DNA from 3 places in the Phyllobacterium ifriqiyense genome. Region 3 is predicted to be linked to each of the others. Evidence: riboswitches for the same ligand, from Rfam matches in the RefSeq annotation. Region 3 holds a riboswitch; each other region holds the start of a gene.

Region 1 (7,500 bases), 2.4 Mb from region 3:
TGACGTTACACCTACCGATGGCAGCCCAGAACTTGCCTATCAAGCTGAGAAACGTCTGGGCGTTCCTGCAAAAGTATTGAAGTTCGATCAAATCAAGGATCGCAGCAAATTTGATGCTGTGTGGGCCAACGCCTGTCTTTTACATGTTCCGCGACCAAACCTTGCCGCTATTCTTCAGCGTATCGAGCGAGCGCTTAAATCAGGCGGTTTGTTTTATGCCAGTTACAAGGCTGGAAAGCAGGAAGGGCGCGACAAGTTTGGGCGTTATTATAACTACCCCTCTCCTGAATGGCTTAGGCAGGCTTATGGCTCAAGCTGGTCTTTGGTCGAGATCAAGAATTATATGGGGAGTGGTTACGATAATGAGCCGACGGAATGGCTCGATGTTATTGCTACAAAGGCCAGGTAATCTGCCTATGTAAATACAGCCTTGCCTATTACAGGCGTTGACGGCACAGCCATATCGCGCGGCTCCAGCACGACCGCTTGATAAGCTTGATGGCCAGCCTCAACAGCTTTGGCAAAAGCCTGTGCCATTGCTGGCGGATTGCCTGCCTTGGCTACCGCTGTATTGAGAAGGACCGCATCAAATCCCAATTCCATCACAGCCGCTGCATGCGACGGCCGACCCAAGCCAGCATCGATAATAATCGGAACCTCAGGGAAATGCCCGCGTATCGAGCGCAATGCATGCAAATTGAGCGGTCCCATGGCTGAACCAATAGGCGCGCACCACGGCATGAGGACATCGCAGCCCGCTTCCAGCAACCGTTCAGCGATGACCAGGTCATCGGTTGTATAGGGAAACACCTTGAAGCCATCTTCGCTCAAAATCCTTGCGGCTTCTACCAAAGCGAAAACATCGGGTTGTAGAGTGTCGTGATTACCAATGACTTCAAGCTTGATCCAGTCTGTAGAAAAAACGTCACGCGCCATATGCGCAGTCAGCACAGCTTCTTTCACTGTGTGACACCCGGCTGTATTAGGCAACACACGCAATTTCAAGGAACGAAGCAAGGACCAAAATCCGTCGCTAGTTTTCGTGCCAGCCATTTCGCGGCGCAACGACACGGTTATGATCTCTGTTCCTGAAGCTTTAATCGCATCTATAAGAATTGCAGGAGATGGATACTGCGCCGTACCAAGCAAAAGGCGAGACGATATTTCGGCGCCATAAAGTTTTAACATTTCACCCACCCTGCTTCGGGGTCAAAATTTCGATGCGATCACCATTCTTTAGAGTGTGATTCTGCCGCTCGTTTGCTCGTACAAGCTCACTATTGACTGCTGTTGCGAGCCACTCACCCTCAAATTCAAGCTCTAACAACAGCGCTTCAAGAGTTTGCGCCGAGACATCATGCGCTTGTCCGTTCACGGTGAGTTTCATGGCGTATACTCCTTTCTTTCAGGATCATGTCGGCAGCCTGCTTTGCCATCGCTGGCGCAAGCAGAAAACCGTGTCGATAAAGTCCATTAATGCTGATGCAATTGCCCGTTTTAACCACGCGCGGCAGATTATTTGGGTAGGCTGGGCGAACGCCTGTTCCGGTTTCGATAATTTCGGCTTCACCAAATGCCGGGTGAACAGTGTAGGCAGCGTTCAACAATTCCATCATTGAGCGCGCCGTTACCGGTCCATTTGCATCGCTCTCAATCATCGTCGCGCCCACCATGAAAGTGTGGTCCGGTCGGGGCACAATATAAAGCGGGAACCGCGGGTGAATAAGCCGTATGGGTCGTGACAGTGATATGTCTTTGCTGCGCAAGATGAGCATTTCGCCACGCACGCCCCGCAAATCAATATCTGGAGACGCGATTCCAGTACAATCGATAACCCATTCAAAGCTGGAAATTTCAGCGGCGCTCGTCCCAGTTTCGCAGCGGGCGCCTAACCCAACGAGTTTTGCCTTTAATTCCGTTAGAACTTGACGTGGCGCCAGATGCGCCTCACTTTCAAAGAACAATCCCTTGCGGAAAGCCGCTGCGCCAAGATCGGGTTCCAAGAGCGAAATTGCTTCCTCACCAATGCGCACAAAGCCCGACGTCCGCGCGCCAAAGCGCTCCAGTTCTTTTACATCCCGCGGTGTGGCCACCACCAGCGTTCCCTTGCGACTCACGGATCCGGGAATTACAGACTCCCACCAATTGGCCGCGTTCATTCCAAGATCAATGACAGCCTGTTCAGCGCTTTCGCGCTCACACCAAGGTGCGAGCATGCCACCGGCATACCAGGAGGCTGCAGAATTTTCGCCGCCAAAGGGGTCTAGTATCGTCACTTCGGCTCCACGTGCTCGAAGCTCATAAGCAACTGTGAGGCCGGCAACGCCGGCCCCTTTCACCAGAATATTCACCTCATTCCCCGGCATTGAGCGGCATATAGAGCTCGCCGCCTGTGCGGAATTTCTCCGCCATCGCTGCCATGCCTTCTTTTTGAGCCTCCGCACGAATGTCGTGTGAAATGCGCATTGAGCAAAACTTCGGCCCGCACATTGAGCAAAAATGCGCAACCTTATGCGCTTCTTTCGGCAAGGTCTCATCGTGGTAGAGTCTCGCCGTCTCAGGATCAAGAGAGAGATTAAACTGGTCCTCCCAGCGAAACTCAAAGCGCGCACGGGATAGAGCATCATCTCGAAGCTTCGCCGCCGGATGCCCCTTGGCCAAATCCGCCGCATGTGCAGCAATCTTGTAGGTAATAACGCCGACCTTTACGTCGTCTCGATTGGGCAATCCCAGATGTTCTTTAGGCGTAACATAACAAAGCATCGCCGTGCCAAACCAGCCGATCATTGCAGCACCGATGCCAGAGGTAATATGATCGTAGCCGGGAGCAATGTCTGTCGTCAGCGGTCCAAGCGTGTAGAATGGTGCCTCTCCGCAAACAGCAAGCTGCTTGTCCATATTCTCTTTGATCTTGTGCATCGGCACATGACCGGGACCTTCGATCATAACCTGGCAATCTCTGGCCCAAGCGATCTGAGTCAGTTCACCCAATGTTTCAAGCTCAGCAAACTGCGCCGCGTCGTTTGCATCGGCTATTGAACCGGGACGCAATCCGTCACCGAGTGAAAAACTGACATCATAAGCACGGCAAATATCGCAGATTTCCTCGAAATGCTCATAAAGAAAGCTTTCCCGGTGATGATGCAGGCACCACTTTGCCATGATTGAACCGCCTCGCGAGACGATGCCCGTGACACGATTAACCGTCAGTGGAATATAATGCAGTCGGACACCGGCATGAATAGTAAAGTAGTCGACGCCCTGCTCTGCCTGTTCGATCAGCGTATCTCTGTAAACTTCCCAAGTCAGATCTTCAGCGATACCGCCAACCTTCTCCAGCGCCTGATATAGCGGGACAGTTCCGATGGGAACCGGCGAATTACGGATAATCCACTCGCGAATATTGTGGATGTTGCGCCCGGTCGACAAGTCCATCACCGTATCGCCACCCCAGCGGATAGCCCAAACCATCTTTTCGACTTCCTCCTCCATCGACGATGTGACGGCGGAATTACCGATATTGGCATTGATCTTCACGAGGAAATTCCGACCTATGATCATAGGCTCAAGCTCAGGATGATTGATATTGGCAGGTATGATGGCCCGCCCCCTGGCGATTTCCTCCCGTACGAATTCCGGTGTCACATGATCCGGTAACGATGCACCGAATGACTCGCCATCCCGAACCTGGTTCCGTGCGGCTTCCCGACCGAGATTCTCCCTTATGGCGACATATTCCATTTCAGGCGTAATAATTCCCGCACGGGCGTAAGCAAGCTGCGTTATCGCTTTTCCGTCGTAAGCGCGGCGTGGCTGATATTGAACAGGAAATTCTCTTGTAAGCCGCTCGCCCGTGGCGAAGCCATTGTCAGCTGACTGGATTATTCGCCCCTTATAGGAATAGCTATCGGCCTGTTGACCGATTTTCCATGCCTCACGAACACGTTCGATCCCTTTATTGATATCGATGCTTACAGTTGCGTCAGTGTAGGGACCGGATGAATCGTAAACCGCAAGGTTTGGCTCACCAGCGGTGGGATGAACCGCAATTTCGCGCAAGGGAACGCGAATATCAGCATGTATCTGCCCTGGTTTATAAATCTTGATTGAGGCGGGAAGCGGCCCGGTTGAAACTTTCGGGGCCTCGGTAATTTTTGTTACAGCAGTCATCGTCAGGTTCCTTTGCGTTATTGCAGGAAACCCAGTTCTGAGCCGGAAGGATGAAAGAAGCCTCGCGAATCCAATCATGGATTCAGTGCGAATGCACTATGCGCGATAACCTTTGCACCGTCCCTACGCCAGTGTGAACTGGATCAGGTTCAACGGGTCACTGCGCTTGGCTATGCCTGAAGCAGTATCTCAGCCCCTTGTCGGGACTCCCCTGGTGAATGGCCTAAAGTGAACCGCCTGACGTATTGCTGTCAAGCGCTTCATAAAATTACGAAGCGCGAAGCGGTTTCAGAGCACCTGCCCATTTTGCAAGTTCAGTCAAAACCGTGCTGGCGCTGGTAGTTATCAGTTCATTTGGCGTGAACACGCCATCATCGTTGATAAACTGCTGGTACGAAGGAATGGGAACGCTTTCTGCAAGCGAAACCATACGGAGTGCCGAGATCAACCCTTTGACCGATTCGGTAGCACGCAAACCACCGGAAACACCGCCATAACTTACAAAGCTTACAGGTTTGTAGTTCCACTCATTCCATAAATAGACCAAGGCATTGATGAGCGAAGGTGGCGCGTTGTAGTCATATTCAGGCATGACAAAGATGTAAGCGTCGGCCGGCTCAATCGCCTCACTCCACTTCTTTGTATGCAGATGTTCGTATTTCTTCATGCGGGGATGATTCGGTTCGTCGTAGACCGGCAACTTGAAATCAGCCAAATCGATAAGCACAGGGTCGAACTTGCCATCCTGCTTGGCGAATTCGTTGAACCACTTTGCTACAGCAGGACCACCACGCCCGGGCCGCGTGCTTGCGATTATAATATTGAGCTTGAGTGCCATAGGATCATATCTCCAAAACTGCGATAATCGATAAGTAAAGACATTGACCCATCGCACAAGAAGGCACTTTTTTGAAACTGCCCGGAATGTCTGCGCAGTCCCACAAAAACGAAACCCGCTATAGCGTTTTGGCCATGCGGGTTTGTCGTCACAATGAAGGGCGTTAAAGCCCGTCAGATATCAGCGATTATTATTATAGTCGTTACCTGCTGGCGCGCCAGGGCGTGCAACACGTTCTTTTTTCTTTGGTCCAGGCAACAAGCCTTCGCGTTGAGCCTGCTTGCGGGCGGCCTTGCGGGCGCGGCTAACGGCTTCTGCTTTTTCGCGAACACGACGTTCAGAAGGCTTTTCGAAAGCCTGACGGGCCTTCATTTCGCGAAATAGACCTTCGCGCTGCATCTTTTTCTTCAAGACCCGTAGGGCTTGTTCAACATTGTTATCACGGACGAGAACTTGCAATCGTTTTCCTTACCCATGCTTGCCTCGTCTTGCAGTACCAAAACTGGCCACAATCAGACAAGCGTTTGAAGAATTGCCACAACGGCAATCCGGAGAAGCGCGGACTTTATTCATTCCCGCGCCAAAAATCCAGTGCACCCAAGCAATTAAACTTGGATACGCAATCTTTAGATTGCAGCCGTGATGATGATTTCAACCTTATATTCCGGTGTTGCAAGCTTGGCTTCACCTGTCGCGCGTGCTGGAGCATTGGCCGGATCAACCCATGCATCCCATATTGCATTCATTTCGCCAAAGTCCTTCATGTCATCAAGCCAGATGATGGCCTGCAACAACTTCGACTTATCTGTACCTGCCTCTTTGAGCAAACGATCAACCGAGGCCAGGACGTCTTTAGTCTGTTCTGTTACGCTCTTGCCCGGACCACCTACCTGACCGGCCAGATAGACTGTATTACCATGGATCACGGCCTGGCTCATGCGAGGGCCTGCTTCAATACGACGAACGCTCATGAAAATCTCCTGTGGAAGGTTTCGGACAAGCCGAGGCTTGCTTGGTGCAAGAAAAAAGGGCCATACGGCCCTCGTTTCAGAAAAATGGTGGGCACAGTAGGGATCGAACCTACGACCCGCTGATTAAGAGTCAGCTGCTCTACCAACTGAGCTATGTGCCCGTCAGCCGCTTCCGCGACGACAGTGAGCGCTCTATAACGGGGCAAATCTTGCCTGTCCAGCCCTTCACCAAACTTTATCGCGCTGATCGGCAAGAAGATGAAATTTTCGCTCTCAGACAAACAACTTGCCCTCTGCCACCTTGATCGCCGCGCCGCCGATTCGTGCGCTTATGATTGCCTTATCCTTAATATCGAGTTCTAGCTCAAGTTTCGACAGCCGGCCCATCTCATAGCCTTGTTCAATAGAAAATCGCTGTACGCCATCAAGCGGTTCATCGAACAAGTGAATTGCACCGGCAAACGCAGCTGTCGCTGAGCCGGTTGCAGGGTCTTCATAAGTTCCTTCGTCACTGACAAACATACGCGAATGAAAATCGTTCTCATGCCCTACGGTTTCACGGCAGTAAGCATAAACCGGCAATTGCCTATGGCCAATTCGGGGTGCTATCCGCTGCATTGCAGCCTGATCGATCCGTATTCGAGCAGCTGATGCAAGACCACGTATCGGCACAAGTAAAAATGGTACACCGGCATCCCAAATGCTGGGAACATGGTTTTCAAAACCAATCTCGTCGCGCTCTAACCGCAGTGCCCGCGCTATGGCAACCTTGTCGTAGTTGTAGTCTACCCGTTGCGGCAATTTAGGGAGGTCAAATTCCGCAAAAGCCCCGTGTTTTCCCAGTCTTACGCCGCACCGAACAGGTCCAACCTGCTCTTCCAAAATAATAAGCGCATCTTGATCGTTTTCAACTTCACCAAAACGATTTTGCGCAAGTGACACAGCTGTCCCAACCGTAGGATGCCCGGCGAACGGCATCTCATAATCCGGCGTAAAAATGCGAACCCATGCTGTATGAGCGGCGTTTTTCGCCGGCAGCACGAAAACTGTTTCCGACAGGTTGAACTCACGGGCGATACGCTGCATCGCCTCATCATCAAGGCCCTGCGAATCGTGAACGATTGCCAATGGATTCCCTTTCAGGACCTCGGAAGTAAAGACATCATATATTTCATAACGGCGGAAGGTCATGGGCGTTGCCCCTTTTTCAATTTGATGAAAAATAGACCAACCCTAAAGGGGCGCAAGTCAAACCTTGTAACGGTTACATTTGGCTGAAATGCCAGTCGCCGAACGCGCGGAATGTAACAGGTGTTGTATCGGTCATATCAGCCGATGAAGCCACTGCAACAACATCGTCGAGCTCCGAAATGAGTTCTGCAGCGATATGGCGACGTATGCGCGTCAACAATTCTTGGGAACACAAATCAAAATAATAGCGACGAAACAATGCAATGCTGCGATCCGCGGTAACGAGATAAATATTGCTGTCAAAGCCCTGAGCATCCGCTAAATCAATAG
Region 2 (7,500 bases), 660 kb from region 3:
GCCGCATTGTGCATCGGGAAAGCCGCGGTAATCCACAGGCTCGCAACGGTCCCTATTGGGGTCTGATGCAGATGTTGCCCGCGACAGCACGCGGCATGGGTCACACCGGCTCCGCGCAGGATTTGCTGGATGCAGAAACAAATCTCAAATTTGGCGTGAAGTATCTTGCTGGCGCCTACAAGGTTGCCGATAACAATCCTGATCAGGCCGTGCGGCTTTACGCTCGCGGCTATTATTATCAGGCCAAGAAAAAGGGCCTTCTGGAAGAGACCGGCCTGAAACCGTCAAGCACGCCTGTTGCACCCGCGACGATGACGGCGATGGCTCCCGCTGAAACACCGGCTGCCATGCCGGCGCAACTCGCTTATTCAGAAGAACCCGCTGTGGCGTTTCCGGCAGCGATCCCGTTGCCGATGCAACGGCCTGACATTGCTTCGGCAGCCTCCACCAGTGGAGCAACCACAGGCTTGAGCAACGCGACACCAGCCAGCACCGCCGCTCCACTCTGAAATCAAAACTGCACCGGTGCTGCTAGGCCGCCCACCAGCGATGGAAGTGGTGAACCGGCCCACGCCCGCTGCCGACTTTGAGCATTTCGCCAGCCGCCATGGCAGCCGTCAGATAGTCCTTGGCTTCACTAACGGCACCATGCAGAGCCATTCCTTTTGCCAGGCCAGCGGCAATGGCAGACGCTAGTGTGCATCCAGTACCATGATCATTGACTGTCTTGATACGCGGCGTCGAAAATCGCTCCATTCCGGACCCATCAAGCAGAATATCGGTGCTCATATCCCCCTTGGCATGTCCGCCCTTTATAAGTACGGCTGAGGGACCGAGTTCGAGCAGCTTTTTCGCTTGCCGCACCATCTGGGCTTCATCTTCGGCAATCGGCATATTTGTTAGCAAGGCCGCCTCCGGCAAATTGGGAGTCAGCAGCAGCGCGCGCGGCAAGAGAAGCTGGCGCAGAGCGTCGATTGCCGCTGGCTCCAGCAAAGGGTCGCCCGCAGTTGCAACCATGACAGGATCGAACACCGCTTTGCGCTGCCAGCGATCAAGCCCCTGCGCAATTGTCTCTATGGTTGATACTGTCGATACCATGCCGATCTTGATTGCATTCACCTCAAGGTCGGAAAGAACCGCGTCCATCTGAGCCCGGATGATATCGGGCGAAAGATTCTCAATGGCCGTAACACCATGGGTGTTCTGCGCAGTGATCGCGGTGAGCACACTCGCGCCATAAACACCGAGCGCCGAGAAGGTTTTCAAATCGGCCTGGATTCCTGCCCCGCCGCCGCTGTCAGACCCGGCAATAGTCAGCGCTATTGCGGTCATGCTGGCTCTCTTACCTGCAATGCCTCATCCACCGCCGACCGCAAAGTGTGCGCCGCTCCTTGCGGATCGTCCTGACGGAAGATCGCAGAAATGACCGCTACACCATCAGCACCCGCTTCAATGGCAAGCGGCGTGCGCTCGAGCCCAATACCGGCGATAGCGCCTATAGGCAAATGCGGTTTTGCCTTGCGTATGATGGCAGCCAGGCGCTTGAACCCGTCAAAGCCGATCGGTTGCAGGTTTTCCTTGGTGGGTGTTTCAAACAGGCCGCCAATACAGGCATAGTCAATATCGCCATCAATCGCTGCTTGCGCGTCCGGTTCATTCTTGACGGTCAGTCCGATAATCGCATTTGGCCCGAGGAGATGTCGGACATCGGCAACCGCCATGTCTTCGCGCCCCACATGGACACCTTCCACGCCTACGGCAAGCGCAACATCAATCCGGTCATTGACGAGCAGCGGCACGCCTGTCGCCTTGATCGCGGCGTGTATCTGCCGTGCACGATCAATCATGTCACGCGTTGCGGAGTTTTTGTCACGATACTGGATAATTGTTGCACCGCCACGCACCGCAGCCAGAGCCAGCGCCCCTAAATCCTTGTCAGGGCCAATAGCATCAAAATCGACAATAGCATTGAGGCGGTAATCTACATTTGGCACGTCACGGACTCCATTTTCAAAACTGGAGACCCGGATATGTGCGAAGAAAGACGAACCAGCGCGATAATTGCTCAATTCCCGTTCCTACGCCGGCATGATCCGGATCAGGTTCAAGGGTCTTGGCTCAGCGCCATCTCAGCATCGTACGATGCCCCCCTCGGAATGAAATCATGATGAGACGGCGCATCATGGAAGTCAATGCGCCGGTGTTATTTGGCTTAACGCGTCAGGCGGACATATTCCCCGTCAACGGCCTTGCATGCGGCCTTGATCTTGTAAAAGAAGTCCTGCTTATCCCAACCGCCTCCATCTTCCCATCCGTGAAAATGCCATTGCTGATCGCAGTCCAGCAACTCCTCAAGCGTTGCGCCATCTTCTAGTTGCTTAAGCGTGTCCGCTGTGTCCCCTACAAAAAGATACTTTGATTGCGCGGGGTCGTTCGTTGTGAACTTCAGATCATAGTTTTTATATTCGCTATTCGTTGTCGGGCTGCATGTAACATAGCTGCTACTGGTATTGGAATCATATCTACCGATATTGCAGGGCTTCTTTTTGACCTCCATGCGAAGAAAGAACTCTTTGTATTCACCGAGCAAGATCTTGCCGTCAGCCGGGTCTATTATCGTTTTTCCAGTGCCTCGACCATCTTCAGCGGAGAGGTCAGATGCTTCATATATTACCGTTCCCAGCACGACCTCTTTTGTCGTCCCAGGACGAATGACAATCACAGAAACTTTCTTAGCCCAATGTCCATACGCTGCTCCGATCTGGATTTCAGCGCTTGACGGTTTCAATGGTGCCAATGCTTCCGCAAGCACACCTATAGCTACTTTTTCCTTGGCTAGGACCTTCATGAAAAGCGTATTTGTTTCGCCCGCGAGCGATACAATCACGCGTTGATTGCTCGTATCAAAGCCGACCTGCATTTTATCCATCTCGGCGCCGAGATGAGCACGCAGATAGGCGCGTGCACTTGCTTCGGCAGCAGCCTTGTTTTCACCCGTAAAGACGGAGGCTCCGGCCAATGCCGCGGAATCTGCAATGCCCTGCAATCGTGAGCGATCGCCGCTTGCGCGGGTATAATCCACGGCAAGCCCGGTCATTCCCACCATAGGTACGAGCAACAATGCAAATGTGACGGCTGTCGCGCCACTACGGTCTTTCAGAAAGTTTCTTATTTTTTTCATGGCCCACTCCAGTCGCTGGGCAGACCATTGATTCAGCCATGTGAATGACGGCTTATGAAATTCATTCAGATTTTCACCATTCTGCATTCAGGCAGTAAAGAGCGCCTGAATGTTCAGCAATGGTAAAAATCCGGTGAACCTTACAGCTCTATATGGATGCTTCCGGCCGGACAAAACCCTCGCTCGCCAAAAGAAGATTGCGCGTGTAATCTTCCTTGACTGCGTGGCGGGCAAGGTCTGTCGCCGACAGGCGTTCCACCTCTGCGCCATTCTGCATCACCATCAGCCGGTCGCACATATGGGTGACCACCGCCAGATCATGGCTGACCATCAGAAAGGTCAGCTTTCTATCCCGCCTTATCTGCTCCAGCAGGTTGAGAACTTCCGCTTGTACCGAAGCATCAAGGGCTGATGTCGGTTCATCAAGAAGCAGGATTGAAGGCTCCAGGATCAATGCACGGGCAATGGCGACCCGCTGGCGTTGACCGCCGGAAAGCTGATGCGAATAGCGAAAGCGAAAGCTTGAACCAAGACCCACTTCATCAAGCGCGCGCAGGATACGTTTTTCGATATCGGCAAAGCCATGCACGACCAATGGTTCCAGCAACAGCCGATCCACCGTCTGGCGCGGATGCAGCGAACCATAGGGGTCCTGAAACACCATTTGCACTTCGCGGTAAAATGCTTTTGTACGCGACGAGCCAAGCGTCTTGCCATTGACTGTGATCGCGCCGCCGGTAACAGGTGCAAGTCCCGCGACGGCTCGCAGCAAGGTTGACTTTCCCGAGCCGCTCTCGCCCACCAGACCAAAAGACTCGCCCTGCTGGACGTCCAGACTGACGCCGCGCAATGCGCGAAAACGATCATACTTCACTTCAAGATTTTCGACACTGAGAGCCGCCACTTGCAGATTGTTCATGCGGCCCACTCCGGCTTGCGGTCAAGGACCGGCAGCGGATGCCGGTCGGTGCCGATCTGCGGCATGCAATTCATCAACCCGCGTGTATAGGGATGTTTTGCGTTCTTAAGGTCTGCAGCGGCGATTTCTTCGACGATCCGTCCTGCATACATGACGATAACGCGGTCGCAAAAGGAGGAGACCAGCCGCAAATCATGGGAGATGAAGATCAAACCCATGCCGCGATCCCGCACCAGATTGTCGAGGATTCGCAGCACATCCAGCTGCACCGTCACATCAAGCGCGGAAGTCGGTTCATCCGCGATCAGCAGCTCCGGTCCGGTCACCAGCATCATCGCGATCATGGCGCGTTGTCCCATGCCGCCGGAAACTTCATGCGGATGCAGATTAAAGACCCGTTCCGGATCACGTATCTGCACAGCAGCAAGCATGTCGAGCGCGCGCTTGCGCGCCTCGGCTTTGCTCACCTTTTCATGGGTACGCAGCGTTTCAACAATCTGCCTGCCGATGCTCATCACAGGATTGAGCGAATATTTCGGGTCCTGGAGGATCATGGCGATGCGGTTTCCACGCAGGCTTCGCCGCTCCTTTGCCGAAATATCCAGAAGATCCATTCCGTCAAAATTCAACGTATCGGCAGTGATCTTTGCGTGATGTGGCGTCAGTCCCATGATTGCGCGACCGGTCTGGGATTTTCCTGAACCGGACTCGCCAACAATGCCGAGCCTTTCGCGGCCAAGCGTGAACGAAACGCCGCGCACAGCATCCACGACGCCCGTGCGGGTCGGAAATTGCACGCGAAGATCCTTGACTGTCAGCAAGGCGCTCATTGGTTGTTCCCCCTTGGATCGAGCGCATCGCGCAAGCCATCGCCAAGAAGATTAAAGCCCAGACTGACGATGAGAATTGCAAAACCCGGTGCGGCTGCCACCCACCATTGATCCATGATGAACCGGCGGCCGGATGCGATCATCGCACCCCATTCCGGCAATGGCGGCTGTGCGCCCAGACCAAGGAAACCAAGGCCTGCGGCGACCAGGATAATTCCAGCCATGTCGAGTGTCACACGGACGATCAGAGATGAAAGGCAAAGCGGCATGATGTGGCGCAGGACGATACGCATGGGTGATGCACCCATGAGCTGCACGGCGGCAATATAGTCGGAATTGCGCACGGTCAGCGTTTCAGCTCTGGCAATGCGTGCATAGGGCGGCCACGAGGTAACCGCTATGGCAATGACGGCATTCTCAATGCCAGGTCCCAGCGCCGCCACCAAAGCGAGAGCCAGAATGAGCTTTGGAAATGCCAGGAAGATATCGGTGAGCCGCATAAGAATTGCGTCTACCCAGCCTCCGGCATAACCGGCGATGGTGCCGACAAGCAACCCAATCGGCGCGGCGATGATAGCCACGAGGACAACTACATAGAGCGTCAGACGCGAACCATAGATAAGGCGCGAAAGAATATCGCGGCCCTGATCGTCTGTGCCGAGCCAATAATCGCCACCGGGCGGCAAAAGCCGTGCATTGCGCAGATCGCCTGCAACCGGTGAATGCGGCGCAAGCAGAGGAGCGAATAGCGCCACCAGCACCAGCGCAAAAATGATGCCAAGCCCGATCACGGCGAGCCTGTTGCTGGCAAAACGGCTCCAGATCAGATAAGCGCGGCCAAGCCGGGCCTGCATACGCGATTGCGGCCGGTCGCTCATCAGCCATTCACGGCGGGAAATTGGTTTTGCGATCTCGCTCATCGTGCGCGTGTCCGTGGGTCAAGTAGCCGATACAGAAGATCGGAAAGAAGGTTGATGGCGATGAACACGGCACCAATGATAATCGTGCCGCCGAGCACCGCATTCATGTCGGCATTTTGCAGCGAATTGGTGATGTAGCTGCCAAGGCCGGGCCAGGAAAAGATCGTTTCGGTCAACACTGACCCCTCAAGCAGATTGGCAAAGGAGAGCACAATCACAGTCAGCAACGGCACTGCCGCATTGCGCAAGGCATGAGCCCAGATGATACGGGTTTCGGACAGGCCCTTGGCGCGCGCCGCAACAATATATTCCTGCTCAAGCTCGTTCAGCATGAAAGAACGCGTCATCCGGCTGATATAGGCCAGCGAAAAATAACCCAGCACTGAGGCGGGCAGGATGATGAAGCTGAAAATATTGCGGAAGACTTCCCAATTGTTCTGCAAAATCGCGTCAAGCAGGTAAAGGCCGGTAATCGGCGTAAACGTGTACTCGTAGACAACGTCGATACGTCCTGGTCCCGATACCCAGCCAAGCTTGGCGTAAAACAGCACGAGACCGAGCAGCCCCAGCCAGAACACCGGCACTGAATAGCCGATAAGTCCGATAACTCTGACAATCTGGTCGAGGATCGTGCCTCGCTTGACGGCAGCAAGCACTCCAAGCGGAACACCAATAAACGCGCCAATAAGCGTGCCCAATGTTGCCAATTCGAATGTAGCGGGAAAGACGCGGATAATATCGGTCATAACCGGATTGCTGGTCAGAACGGAATTGCCGAACTCACCTTGCAGGACACCCTTAAGATAAAGGAAAAACTGCTGGTAGAGCGGCAGATTCAGTCCGAGCTCTTCACGCACACGCGCCACGACGTGGGCAGGCGCGCGATCGCCTACAATGGCCAGCGCGGGATCGATCGGGATGACACGGCCAATGAAAAACGTGACGGCCAGAAGACCAAGAAATGTGATGGCGCCAATGAGCAGAAACCTGCCCACGGCCCAAGCGAAGTTTGAAGCCCAGGCGCCTGAGCGCCTGGCCTCCAATTGCATGTCAGATGTGCTCACCGGTACGGATTCCGGATTACTTCGTTACATTGAAAACGTAGTTGGTATCAAATGATGGACCAAGCTTGAAGTTCTTGATGTTCGCACGCAGTCCTGCCACTTCCGTCTGCTGGAAGATGATGATGAAGGGGCTGGTTTCAAGCACTTTCTTCTGCAGGTCCTGATACATTGCCGCGCGCTTGGCATTATCACGCTCCAGCAGGGCTGCCTTGGTTTCCTTGGTCAGCTCCGGCACATCCCAGGCATTGCGCCATGCGAGTGTCTTGTTGGTGCCGGTATCAGCATTGTCCGTATTGCTGGTGAAGGTCTCGGCGTTGGAATTCGGATCCCAATAATCCACGCCCCACTGACCAATATAGGAATCATGCGTACGGGCACGATATTTGGTCAGGGTCTGCTTACCGTCGCCCGGGATGATCTCCATTTTCACACCTGCCTGCGCGAGTGTTTGCTGAACTGATTCAGCAATACCCGTCACCGGCTGGTTGTTACGTACATCCATGGTGAAGGAGAAGCCGTCCTTCAATCCTGCCTTCTCGAGCAGTTCCTTGGCCTTAGCCACATCCAGCTTGAACGGCTTTTCATC
Region 3 (7,500 bases):
CAGCTCTGCGTCCGATATCAAACGCTTGCAAGCGCGATAGCAATGCCCTGTCCAACGCCAATGCACATTGTCGCCAGAGCGAGTTTTCCCTCGCGCAATTGCAATTCAAGCGCTGCCGTTCCCGCAATGCGTGCTCCTGACATGCCCAGCGGATGCCCCAGGGCGATAGCGCCGCCATTCGGATTTACGTGTTCCGCATCATCGGGAATTCCAAGATCGCGCAATGTTGCAAGTCCCTGCGAGGCAAAAGCTTCATTGAGTTCGATAATGTCAAAATCAGCTGGCGCCAAACCGAGGCGCGCGCAAAGCTTCTTCGTCGCAGGCGCTGGGCCAATTCCCATAATACGGGGTGCCACGCCCGCCGTCGCCCCGCCCAGGATGCGCGCGATGGGATTGAGGCCGTACTTTTTTACAGCCTCTTCGGAGGCAATGATGAGGGCTGCCGCGCCATCATTAACGCCGGAAGCATTTCCTGCCGTCACAGTTCCGCCGGATCGAAATGGCGTCGGCAATTTGGCTAGAGCCTCAATTGTCGTTTGGGGGCGCGGATGCTCGTCTTTATCAACGATAATGGGCTCGCCTTTTCTTTGCGCGATGCGAACCGGGGTAATTTCGCTGGCAAGCCGACCATTCTCCTGAGCCCGCCCGGTTCGCTGCTGGGAGCGCACAGCAAAAGCATCCTGATCGGCGCGGGAGACAAGAAACTCTTCGGCAACATTTTCGGCGGTATCAGGCATGGAATCCACACCATATTGCTGCTGCATAAGTGGATTGATGAAGCGCCAGCCGATTGTCGTATCGTAAATTTCTGCATTGCGGGAAAAGGCGCTGTCTGCCTTGGGCAGCACAAAGGGCGCGCGTGACATGGACTCGACACCGCCGGCAATGGCAATGTCCATTTCACCGGCGCGAATGGCGCGTGCGGCTGTGATGATGGCATCCATGCCGGAACCGCATAGCCGGTTCATCGTGGTGCCGGGCACCTCCACGGGCAATCCCGCAAGCAGTGCCGACATGCGGGCGACATTGCGATTGTCTTCGCCAGACTGATTGGCGCATCCATAAATCACTTCATCGATTGCTGCCCAATCGACCGATTTATTACGCTCCATCAATGCCTTGATTGGAATAGCCCCAAGATCGTCCGCCCTAACTCCAGCCAGTGATCCACCAAAACGGCCAATGGGCGTCCGGATATAGTCGCAGATAAATACGTCACCCATCATGCTGCCTCATATGCTTTCTTCTTGCCTGTTGATTTGAGCCGGACTGTTGCCGCTTCATCAATAGATAATTATTCGGCGGTTGATCGTCCCTGATCATTCATTCTACAGAACCGTACGCACATATCATTCTGGATAAAAGGGAGAGCAAGGTGCAATTTGCCGATATAAATGGTGTGACGCTGCATTATCAGCTGATTGGCGGACCAGCGTCAAAACCTGTGATCGTTTTTGCCAATTCTCTGGGCACTGACTTCCGCATCTGGCGCGATGTCATTATTCGCCTGGCGGGTGATTTTGCTATCGTCACCTATGATAAGCGCGGCCACGGGCTTTCGAGTGTCGGCACGTCTCCCTATTCTCTCGACGATCATGTCGTCGATCTGGCAGGTCTGCTGGATTTCCTCAATGTTAAAAATGCAATCATTTGCGGTCTTTCTGTCGGCGGACTGATTGCGCAGGGGCTTTATGCTTCCCGTCCCGATCTGGTTCGGGCACTGGTCTTGTGTGATACCGCGCACAAGATTGGCAATGCCCATTCCTGGAACGCACGTATTGCCGCGCTTGAGGAAAATGGTATTGAAAGCATCGCCGACACGATCCTCGAACGCTGGTTTACCCCGACATTTCATCGTGAAAGCAGCCCTGCCTTAACCGGCTACCGGAACATGCTGATCCGTCAACCATTGGCCGGATATGCCGGAACCTGCGCAGCAATTCGTGATGCAGACCTGACAGAAGACGCAGGCCGAATATCGGTTCCAACAATCTGTATTGTGGGGGATCAAGATGGCTCAACACCGCCGGACGTCGTGCTTTCAATGGCTAAATTGATTCCGGGCGCGCGCTACGAAGTCATCAAGGATGCCGGGCATATTCCCTGCGTGGAACAACCCGAAATGCTCGTCGCGATCATTCGCGCCTTTATCGATGAGTTCAAACTTGAGGGCAATCCAATTTTGAGCAACTCAACCCTCAACTAGCTCAGGATGACTCGCCGCGAGTGAGGTGGATAAGCTGCATTCGATATAGTGCGTGGTTCGACAAGCTCACCATGAGGGAAGTTTTGTGGGTTGCAGCGACAACTTGCTAGCGTTGCAAGAGTTGCAATAGTTGCAATAGTTGGTGCCCTGCAATCAACCGACCTCCCTCATCCTGAGCTTGTCCGAAGGGCGCATTTGGCTTGTGCAAATCAGGCCTTCCTAAAATAATCTCGACAAACTTATCCAACAGTTCCCGCTCTGAATTATTCTGCTCGCGTCCTTCCCGCGGGGAACAGCTTCCGGAGCCGTTCGAAGTTTGGGGAAGGATGGGCGCCTCCGATGGCGGGTTACGGACCCGCCATCCGGGGACGTTCTGTCCAAGGGTTCCCCTGCCGTTACTAGGAACGGCGCGTGCTGGACGAGCACTTTAAGGGGCGCAAGGCTAACGCATGGCGTGCCGCAAATGGCACTCCTTGGGTAGCCGAGGCCTCCCAAGCGGAACGGGCAGAATGCAAAATCGCCGGACGGGCGGTCTTCGGATCGCTTACCTACTACAAAGACGCGCTTCGATGACCGCCCGTCTTTCCCACCATCTCAATAGCCAGACGCAAAAGCGGGCGTGGCAAGGGGAAGGCATAACAAAAACAACCAGCTAGGCGATGGGCGCTTGCGTTGGCAGGACACAGTCACTAATCTGGCTTTGCTCTAACGGGGTGCCTGCATCAACAGGCTGAGAGACTGGAACCAATCCAGTCAACCCGCGGAACCTGATCCGGTTTGTACCGGCGGAGGGATTAGATGCGGCTTCACAAGCCGGCGCACCTATCCTTTTGAAATTCAACTTTAGGAGGCGCCTATGCAGCCACTCGAATTTATGAAATTTGCCCTTGTTTCCAGCGCATTGGCATTTGGCCTTTCCAGCCCAGCAAATGCGGATGGCAAGCTGACAGTCTACACCTATGAAAGCTTTACCTCTGAATGGGGGCCAGGGCCAAAAGTCAAAGAAGCCTTTGAGAAGCAATGCACCTGTACTGTTGACTTTGTAGCAGTCGCCGATGGCGTTGCGCTGCTTAACCGTCTGAAGCTTGAAGGCGCATCGACAAAGGCGGATATTGTTCTCGGTCTGGATACGAACCTGACTTTTGAAGCTCAGCAAACCGGACTTTTTGCGCCGCATGGCATAGATACAACTGCTATCGACATTCCTGGTGGCTTCAAGGACAGCATTTTCGTTCCCTATGATTATGGCTACTTCGCTGTCATTTATGACACAGAGAAAGTCAAAGACGCACCGGTTAGTCTGAAGGATTTGGTTGATGGCGATCCGAAGCAGAAGATCGTTATTGAAGATCCTCGCACGTCTACACCGGGCCTTGGTCTCGTATTGTGGATGAAATCAGTTTACGGGGACAAGGCCAGTGAAGCCTGGGCCAAACTCAAGGATCGCGTTTTAACCGTCACGCCCGGCTGGTCAGAAGCCTATGGGCTTTTTACCAAAGGTGAAGCGCCCATGGTGCTTTCCTATACTACGTCGCCCGCTTATCATCTGATCGCGGACAAAACCGATCGGTACCAGGCAGCATCCTTCGATGAAGGACATTACCTGCAGGTCGAGGTTGCAGCGCAAACTGTAAACGGAGCCAAGAACCCGCTTGCTGCGCAGTTTTTGACATTTGTTACCGGTACGGCATTTCAGGATACCATTCCCGAAAACAATTGGATGTATCCTGCAGCTAAAACCTCAAATCCGCTCAATCCAGCCTTTGACACATTGGTAAAGCCAGCAAAGACACTGACTTTCACATCTGAAGAAGTGGCGAAAAATCGCAAAGCCTGGATCGACGAGTGGCTTGAAGCCATGAGCAAGTAGCATAGATGGCCGCCTCTTCGATGAAACCCTTGGCGGGAGGTCTCGCTCTCGCCTTTCTGGGCATATTGGCGGGCGGCTCTCTCCTCAGTCTCGCCATTGAATCTTTCCGTGGAGGCACGGAGGGCTTTGCTACTTTTGACAGCTACATTTGGCGGATTGCACGCTTCACAATCCTTCAAGCGCTCCTTTCCATGGTGCTTTCTGTCGGCTTTGCCATCCCGCTTGCCCGTGCATTGCATGCGCAGCAGAGCTTTCCGGGACGCGCAATGCTCCTGCGTCTGTTTGCCTTGCCTCTGGCGCTGCCAGCGCTCGTTGCCGTGCTCGGTGTCACCAGCATTTACGGACGAAACGGTTTGCTGGCTGCTATCCTCGGATGGCTGGGGCTTGATTTGGTTCCCGATATTTACGGGCTGACGGGCATTCTTCTCGCCCATGTATTTTTCAATTTGCCATTGGCGACACGGCTCATTCTCTCAGGTCTGGATTCCATTCCCGAAGATTATTGGAAACTCTCCTCACAACTGGGGATGAGCAACTGGACACAGTTCAAATTAATCGAATGGCCGGTCATTTTACGCAGTATATCGGGTGTAGCTGGCTTGATCTTCATGCTGTGCATTACTTCATTCACCGTGGTGCTGACACTCGGCGGAGGGCCTCGCGCCACGACACTCGAAGTTGCAATATACCAGTCGCTTCATTTCGATTTTGATATAGCCAGAGCGGTGTCCCTGACGCTTCTTCAGCTTTGCCTGACAATTATCGTGCTCGGCCTTCTATCGCTCGCTGGGCGTCCGACAGAAGAAGGCTTCAGCTTGCGTACCACGACCCGCCGCTTCGACATGCCTTCATTGCCGCAAAGACTATGGAACATTGTTCTGATTATATCCGGTTTTCTGTTCGTCGCCTTGCCCATGGCAGGCACTGTCATTTCCGGCTTGTCGGCAGATATTACCCGTCTCCTGTCCGAAGCGACCGTCTGGCGCGCAATTGCCACCAGTCTTGTTCTTGGTGCAATCGCGGCCGCACTTTCACTGATAATTTCGCTTAGTCTTGTGATTGCGCGGGAGTTTTTGGCAACCCGGCGGCGCTACGCCAGAGCTGGAATATTTGAGCGCTCGCTTGATCTTGGTACGAGCTTGATCATGGTAGTGCCGCCTATCATCATTGGTGCGGGATGGTTCATTCTTTCCCACCACTTTGTCGATCCATTCAGCCTCGCACCCTTCATGGTAATATGCGTCAATGCCGCTATGGCCATCCCTTTTGCGTTCCGGATTCTTCGACCGTCATGGGATACAGCGGCAAGCCGCCACAACAGACTGTGCGAGCAATTGGGCATTGCGGGTTGGAACCGACTCCGAATTATCGATTGGCCAATTTTAAAACATCCGCTCGGCATAGCCTTTGCCTTTGCCATGGCTTTGTCCCTTGGTGATCTCGGAACAATTGCCCTGTTTGGCAACGACACTGTTCTGACCCTGCCCTATTTGCTGTTGCAACGCATGGGAAGCTATCGTACCGCCGACGCCGCCGGGTTGGCACTAATTCTTGCTGCGCTGTGCCTCATTCTCATGATCATCGCCGATAGAGGCGCAATTCGACTGGCCAAAAGGGACAGCAGTGCAAATGGCTAAGCCCGCAAAAACAAATGGCGTCTCTGTTCGTCTCAACGCCGTGCGTTTCGACTATGGGGACATGGCAATGCACTTTGATGTGTCCATTCAAGCCTCCACAATAACCGCCGTCATCGGCCCGAGCGGATCGGGAAAATCGACGCTGCTTAATCTCATCGCCGGGTTCGAGAAGCCCGTTGGTGGCTCGGTACTAATCAATGAGGTTGACGTGACCAGTCTTCCGCCATCGCTCCGTCCAGTCTCCATGGTGTTTCAGGACAATAATCTTTTTTCCCATCTGGATGTGATGTCCAATGTCGGATTGGGCCGCCGTTCGGATTTGAGGCTTGATGAAGTCGACAAAGTGGAAATTCAGGCAGCGATTCGGAAAGTCGGGCTTGCCGGAAAAGAGGGAAGGAAGCCCGAGGCTCTTTCCGGGGGAGAACGTCAGCGCGTGGCAATCGCCCGCGCATTGGTGCGCAACCGTCCCGTATTGCTTCTGGATGAAGCTTTCGCTTCCCTTGGCCCTGCTTTGCGTCACGAAATGCTGGAACTTATTGAGAATCTTCAAAAAGAAACCGGAATGACAATTATCATGGTCACGCATCATCCCGACGACGCTTTGCGGCTGGCATCGACGCTGATCTTCGTTGATAATGGGCACATTGCTGCTTCCGGCCCGGCCAAGGATCTTCTGTCAGACGATGGCCCTGCCCTGTTGCGAAATTACCTCGGTAGCAAAGAGTCTGGTCTTTGACATATTTTCGACGCCTTGCCCCGGTCAGGAAAACAATGAAATTCTTGCTCCGGGCCGCACATCGGGCTAGCAAGAACAAAGACATACGAGTCTCCTGGCACTTAATACAAAAAGGATATGATTCTGGGTTCGCACACGTCTCCCTTGAATACAGGATGGTTTCAAGCAGCTAAGCAGGGCAGAAAGCCGGCGCAGCTCATGCTGATGCTTGCCTTTCTCTCAGGTTGCCAAGTGCTGAATATTAGCAAGGAAGATGCGGCGCTTGGCCCGTCATCGAACCCGGTCACGGTAGACAATGTTAATAAGAACGACCGGCTCGCCAAACTTAGCGCTGAGCAGCATCCCCGTATTCTCGCGACCTATGGCGGCGAGTATAAGGATGCAAAACTGGAGCGCATGGTCGCCAAAGTCGTTGGCAATCTGACAACGGTTTCGGACAACCCGACCCACACCTATCGCATAACGATTCTCAACTCGCCCAACATCAACGCCTTTGCCTTGCCGGGCGGGTATCTTTATGTCACTCGCGGCCTCCTCGCCCTCGCCAATGACAGCGCGGAACTGTCCGCCGTGATTGCTCACGAAATGGGCCACGTAATCGCCAATCACGGTATAGAGCGCCAGCAGCGCGAACAGGAAGCCGTTATTGCCGGACGCGTCGTATCGGAAGTTCTGCAGGGCGACACCGCCGGACAGGAAGCCTTGATCCGCGGCAAGCTGCGGATGGCGCAGTTTTCACGCAATCAGGAACTTCAGGCCGACGCGATCGGCATCAAGATGATTGGCGAAGCGGGTTATGATCCATTTGCTGCGCCACGTTTCCTGCAATCCATGGCTTCCTATGCTGATTTCCGTAACGTGTCTGGCGCTACCGATGCCAGCCTCGATTTCCTTGCCAGCCACCCCTCGGCACCGCAGCGAATTGAACTTGCGCGTGGGCATGCCCGCCGTATCGGTGCCCCCGGCGTTGGCACGACCGACCGCGAATCGTTCCTGCAGGGTATAGACGGCATCCTATATGGCGATACGCCGGAAGAAGGCTATGTGCGGG

What was found. Region 3 has a riboswitch for thiamine pyrophosphate ahead of thiB (thiamine ABC transporter substrate binding subunit). Riboswitches for the same ligand answer to the same signal wherever they lie in the genome.
Region 1: another riboswitch for thiamine pyrophosphate. It lies ahead of thiC (phosphomethylpyrimidine synthase ThiC); the one in region 3 lies ahead of thiB (thiamine ABC transporter substrate binding subunit).
Region 2: another riboswitch for thiamine pyrophosphate. It lies ahead of thiE (thiamine phosphate synthase); the one in region 3 lies ahead of thiB (thiamine ABC transporter substrate binding subunit).

Annotation. Positions count from the first base shown of each region.
Region 1 is NZ_JAUSZT010000003.1:3,172,245-3,179,744, forward strand. It holds gene QFZ34_RS23065 (class I SAM-dependent methyltransferase) at 1-409, shown strand, start outside; gene QFZ34_RS23070 (thiazole synthase) at 415-1,188, opposite strand; gene thiS (sulfur carrier protein ThiS) at 1,190-1,387, opposite strand; gene thiO (glycine oxidase ThiO) at 1,356-2,351, opposite strand; gene thiC (phosphomethylpyrimidine synthase ThiC) at 2,353-4,170, opposite strand; TPP riboswitch at 4,273-4,393, opposite strand; gene QFZ34_RS23090 (NADPH-dependent FMN reductase) at 4,439-5,008, opposite strand; gene rpsU (30S ribosomal protein S21) at 5,189-5,467, opposite strand; gene QFZ34_RS23100 (RidA family protein) at 5,635-5,979, opposite strand; tRNA gene QFZ34_RS23105 (tRNA-Lys) at 6,065-6,140, opposite strand; gene QFZ34_RS23110 (PhzF family phenazine biosynthesis protein) at 6,253-7,191, opposite strand; gene QFZ34_RS23115 (NUDIX hydrolase) at 7,244-7,500, opposite strand, start outside.
Region 2 is NZ_JAUSZT010000003.1:1,448,447-1,455,946, reverse strand. It holds gene QFZ34_RS23385 (transglycosylase SLT domain-containing protein) at 1-509, shown strand, start outside; gene thiD (bifunctional hydroxymethylpyrimidine kinase/phosphomethylpyrimidine kinase) at 532-1,332, opposite strand; gene thiE (thiamine phosphate synthase) at 1,329-1,994, opposite strand; TPP riboswitch at 2,059-2,162, opposite strand; gene QFZ34_RS14570 (TadE/TadG family type IV pilus assembly protein) at 2,213-3,181, opposite strand; gene QFZ34_RS14565 (ABC transporter ATP-binding protein) at 3,330-4,100, opposite strand; gene QFZ34_RS14560 (ABC transporter ATP-binding protein) at 4,097-4,930, opposite strand; gene nikC (nickel transporter permease) at 4,927-5,850, opposite strand; gene QFZ34_RS14550 (ABC transporter permease) at 5,847-6,899, opposite strand; gene QFZ34_RS14545 (ABC transporter substrate-binding protein) at 6,931-7,500, opposite strand, start outside.
Region 3 is NZ_JAUSZT010000003.1:788,922-796,421, forward strand. It holds gene pcaF (3-oxoadipyl-CoA thiolase) at 18-1,223, opposite strand; gene pcaD (3-oxoadipate enol-lactonase) at 1,376-2,206, shown strand; TPP riboswitch at 2,906-3,017, shown strand; gene thiB (thiamine ABC transporter substrate binding subunit) at 3,063-4,076, shown strand; gene thiP (thiamine/thiamine pyrophosphate ABC transporter permease) at 4,082-5,713, shown strand; gene thiQ (thiamine ABC transporter ATP-binding protein) at 5,706-6,449, shown strand; gene QFZ34_RS11450 (M48 family metalloprotease) at 6,648-7,500, shown strand, end outside.